One region of the Microbulbifer sp. ALW1 genome, then DNA from elsewhere that is predicted to be linked to it. Evidence: predicted binding sites of a transcription regulator. Region 1 holds the regulator's gene; the other holds the start of a gene.
What was found. Region 1 encodes LexA, which represses DNA repair genes until DNA is damaged. Its sites were predicted from a motif close to ACTGTNTNTANANACAGT; they were not measured.
Positions count from the first base shown of each region.

Region 2: recN (DNA repair protein RecN) is a predicted target of LexA. The motif match lies at 1,302-1,319, and genes of this name have one in related genera.

Region 1 is NZ_CP047569.1:3,250,930-3,253,324, reverse strand. It holds gene topA (type I DNA topoisomerase) at 1-115, shown strand, start outside; gene GRX76_RS13530 (DUF6586 family protein) at 131-649, shown strand; gene GRX76_RS13525 (hypothetical protein) at 730-987, shown strand; gene lexA (transcriptional repressor LexA) at 1,152-1,760, opposite strand; gene GRX76_RS13515 (TIGR00730 family Rossman fold protein) at 1,942-2,395, shown strand, end outside.
Region 2 is NZ_CP047569.1:1,601,584-1,603,978, forward strand. It holds gene recN (DNA repair protein RecN) at 1-1,275, opposite strand, end outside; gene grpE (nucleotide exchange factor GrpE) at 1,587-2,189, shown strand; gene dnaK (molecular chaperone DnaK) at 2,321-2,395, shown strand, end outside.

The DNA.
Region 1 (2,395 bases):
GAAAGCACCCGCGAAAAAGGCGGCTGCAAAAAAGGCACCAGCCAAGAAAGCTGCGGCTAAAAAGGCGCCGGCCAAAAAAGCGGCCGCCAAGAAATCCCCTAAAGAAAATTCCTAAAGGGTAGGCCTGTACTTGAGTAACCCCTATACCGGCACAGTGGCCTCGGCCCTGCGCAAATGCCAGATTCTGCTCCAGTCGCTGGATGAGCAGGGCAATACCGAAAACCCCTTCCTGCAAGCTGCTTTGCAGGAAGGGGCGTTATTGCAACTGTGGCGGGCATATCGTGCTTTTCTCGGCGAGCAGTCCCACCAGCTGGGTCTGGGCACTGGTGTTGTGCCGGAATCCGCAGCGGCGCTGCAGAGCCTGCTGACGGCCCGGGGCAAATTCAGTGCGGACGTCGGCGAGCTGGTGAGCTTGGCGGAAAACCCGGATAGCTGGTTTTACCCGCTGGCAGCTGCTTGGAGTGGGCTCTGGAAGCTTCCGGCTAGCGCCGGGCAGGGGCCTGACGGAGGGGCGGGCGTACAAACACTGATTCCGGTGCGGCAACTGGAAGATATGCCGGTCGCGGTGGACCCCGAGTGCCTCAACCGCTGGTTGCGGGGGCTTACCGAGCTGGTGCAGCGGCAGCGGGTACAAGGCGAAGAGTGGTAGCGCCTTCAGCGGGCGCCGCAGATTAATCACTTCCCCCTGTGTTACAATGGCGGAAAATCATGCTGTAACTGGAGAAGTGAATGTCTTCTGAGACCTACGAAATCATCGAGTTGTCCAATGGTGATGTGGCGCTGCGACGCGCTGGTCACAAGGGAGACCCGCTGGTGCGTATTCATTTCTCAGCGGAGAGCCTCGAGTTTTTACGTGAGCACAAGATTGCCATTGCCCGCGCTATGCTGGAGGCGGGAATTGAGGCGGTGCAGGATGTGAACGAGCTGGAAGCGGAGCCGGAATCCTTCGAGGAAGACGTGGATGTGACCGAGCACACGGTACACTGAGCTTGCTCGAACGTACCCCGCAGCGTCGGTGATTTCGGCCGCTGTAACGGGCTGTAACGGAAAGATACGGGGCGAATCGTGTATCAAAGGCCGTGAAAGACGCATAAAAAAACAGGGCTTGAGGCCCTGTTTTTTTATGTCTGGAAGGTGCCGAAAGCGATGCCTTAAAAGGGATTCTGACGAATCACACCAACCGCCAAACCTTCAATGGCGAAATTCTTGTCACGCATATCCACCTGAATAACATCGAAGTCATCATTCTCCGGCAACAGCTGGATGGTTGCCTGGTTGCCGCGTCGCTTGAACCGCTTCACGGTCACTTCATCTTCAATCCGTGCCACTACTATCTGGCCATTGCGGATGTTGTCCGTGCGTTGTACGGCCAGCAGGTCGCCATCAAAAATACCGGCGTTCTTCATGCTCATGCCGTGTACCCGCAGCAGATAGTCCGCCGGTGGGTGGAAAAACTCCGCCGGGATCTCGCAATACTCTTCAATATTTTCTTCCGCCAGTACCGGATTACCTGCCGCGACCCGGCCAACAATGGGCAAGCCGCTCTGGTGGTCTGGAATCCGGATACCGCGTGAGGCGCCGGCGACCATTTCAATTGCGCCTTTACGCGCCAGTGCTTTGAGGTGTTCCTCTGCCGCATTCGGAGAGCGGAAACCGAGCTCCTGGGCAATCTCAGCTCTGGTGGGTGGGTATCCGGTATCGTCCAGATACGTTTTGATCAGTTCCAGTACCTGGGCCTGGCGAGCGGTAAGGTTTGTCATGCGCACTTTCCTGTTGTCTGTATTTTTATACAGTTGCTGGGATTATATACAGATTTCTCTTGCACGCAATCTTCCGGGGGAGTGTGTGGGCTAGCTGCTAGACTTGGGGTACCTGTCGGCTTTCAGGTTGTATGGGCATCCAGTTCCCCAGGAGGGGAGTCGGGCAATAAGGAGAAGGCATATGCTGGACGCAAAAATGCCAGAAGCGTGGCGCGTGCTGCGAATTCAATCGGAACTCGTCGATGGTATCGAGCGCCTGATTACATTGAAGGGCGCGGTGACGGTTTTCGGCAGTGCAAGATTCCGTGAAGATGCGGTGGAGTATCAGGAAGGTGTGCGCCTGGGCGAGTTGCTTGCCAGTGAAGGGGTGCCGGTTATTACCGGCGGCGGCCCCGGGATTATGGAGGCCTGCAATCGCGGTGCATTTACCCAGGCTGGTGCCTCAATCGGCCTGAATATTGAATTGCCATTTGAGCAGACGCCGAATCCCTATCTCGATATCAGTCTGCACTTTCGCTACTTCTTTGTGCGGAAATTCATGTTCGTGAAACATGCCGTTGGCTTTATCGCCATGCCCGGCGGGTACGGAACCCTGGATGAACTGTTTGAGGCGCTGACGCTGGTACAGACGCAAA
Region 2 (2,395 bases), 1.6 Mb from region 1:
GCCCAGCGCCCGCGCCGGCTGGCCGGGGTTGGTGGCAATCAGGATTTCCACTTCTTCGAGGCCGGTAGCGGTGGGCTTTTCCAGCTCTGTCAGCGCCAGCTCGACGCGCGCGTGGGGCATCGCCAGATCAGCCAGCTGCGCATTGACGGCCTTGGCCAGTTTGCTGGCGGCCGCGCTGCGCAGTTTGCTGAGTTTGCCGGCGCTGGTGCGGAAGGCTTTTTCGAGGCGTTCGCACTCGGCGGCCAGTTTATCCAGGGCATCCGGCGCACCGATTTCTTCCAGCTCCTGCTGCCACTGCTGCTGCAGTTCCGGCAGTTGATCCGGTTGTACCCGGTGCTTGCGGGCGATGGAATAGATGGCGGAGAGGCGCTCTTCCACTTCCGCCAGCCGCTCCGGGTCCATTTCAAAACGGTCGATGTGTCGCGACAGGGTGCTGGCGGCCTCGTCCACCTGGATACGCGCACTGTCGAGCATCTGCGCCACTTCTGAAAGTGCGGTGCTTTGCTCCGGCATGGCGCCGACCAGCTGCAGGGCGCGGTGTAGTTGCTCGGCGATATCGCCCTCGCCGCCATTGAGCAGTGCGGCCAGCTGGTAGCTGCCGCTCAGGATTTCGCCGGCGTTGGCCAGCTGTCGCTGCTCGCTTTCCAGTTCTTCCAGCTCGGCCGGTTTCAGGTCCAGCTGTTCCAGCTCTTCCAGCTGGTACTCCAGCAGGTCGCGGCGGGCCTGGGTCTCTTCGGCGCTGTCTGCCAGCTTGCGGTAGCGGCGGTACTGGTCCTGCCAGGTCTTGTAGTGAATGCGCACTTCGGCGCTTTGCGCCTCGGCACCGGCGTATTCGTCCAACAGGCGGCGGTGGGTCTCTTTTTTCAGCAGCGACTGGTGTTCGTGCTGACTGTGGATATCGATCAGCTGTTCGCCGAGGGTGCGCAGCTGCATCAGCGTGACCGGCTGGCCGTTGATGTAAGCGCGGGAGCGGCCGTCGACGCCGATGGTGCGGCGCAGGATCACTTCCCGGCCGGCGTCCATCTCCTGTTCTTCCAGCCAGGCGCGGGCCTCTTGGTGTTCACCGATGTCGAAGGTGGCGTGGATATCGGCACGTTTGGCGCCAGCGCGCACCAGTTCCCCGTTGCCGCGGTCGCCTAGGGCGAGGCCGAGGGCATCGAGGGTGATGGATTTACCCGCCCCGGTCTCGCCGGTGAGGGTACTGGTGCCGGGGCCGAATTCCAGCTCCAGCTGGTCGACCAGGGTGAATTGGCTGATAGACAGGTGCAGCAACATGGGATTATTTTCATGGCTATCGGAGTAGTGGTTGTTTATACAGTATTTGGGGGCGCGGTTTCAATCACCCCGGGCGCTGTTTGTGCGGCGATCGATTCCCGGGGGTTGGTCTCGCCACAGCTGCATTGCCACCTTACCCTGTGGTTTGCTCCGCCGCGTGAGGGCCTTGATTCCGGACTGCAGCGGTATCACTTGAAGTGCCTCGGGCCGCCCCCATATAGCCCTTCACCCCCGGTTCGGCGCGGCCGTACCGGCGAGTTACTCATTTGACCTATTGGCAGTAGACCGACGGACTACAGACGGAGAAAGCAGTGGCCAAAGAGCGCAGCGAAGAACAACAGATCGGCGAGCAGGCCGAAATCGAGCAGCCCAGTGCAGAAGAGCAGCACGCCGCCGAGGAGGCTCTGGCGGAAGAGCTGGCCGCCGAAGGTGAAGCTGGTGAAGAAGGTGCGTTGGTAGAGGAAATCGCCTCCCTGCACCAGCAACTGGCAGATCACAAAGACATGGTGCTGCGCGCCCAGGCCGAGGTGCAGAATGCCCGCCGCCGCGCCCAGCAGGACGTGGAAAAGGCCCACAAGTTTGGCGTGGAGAAGCTGATCAAGGATCTGCTGCCGGTGGTGGACAACCTCGAGCGCGCTATTGCCACCATCGACAGCGAACACGAAGCCCACAAGGCGGTGGTCGAAGGCATTGAGCTGACCCAGAAGTCCTTTATCGACACCCTGACCAAGTCGGGCGTGGAAGTGCTCGACCCGGCGGGTGAACCCTTCGACCCGGAGCTGCACCAGGCCATGGCCCAGGTGCCTAACGGCGATGTAGAGCCAAATACCGTGCTCGAGGTCTTCCAGAAAGGCTACCGCCTGAACGGCCGCCTGGTTCGACCGGCGATGGTCGTGGTCAGCAAGGCGCCGTAAGGCAGAAATAGAAATCCCTGCGCTGGGTGCCCTTGAAAACAAAACGACGGCACCAATATAAGCAGCAACCGAATACAAACGTGCGCCGCCAGGACAGAATCCGGCGCGCAGCAAAGTGAGGAATCAAACCAATGGGAAAAATCATCGGCATCGACCTGGGTACTACCAACAGCTGTGTGGCAGTACTGGACGGCGACAAAGCGCGC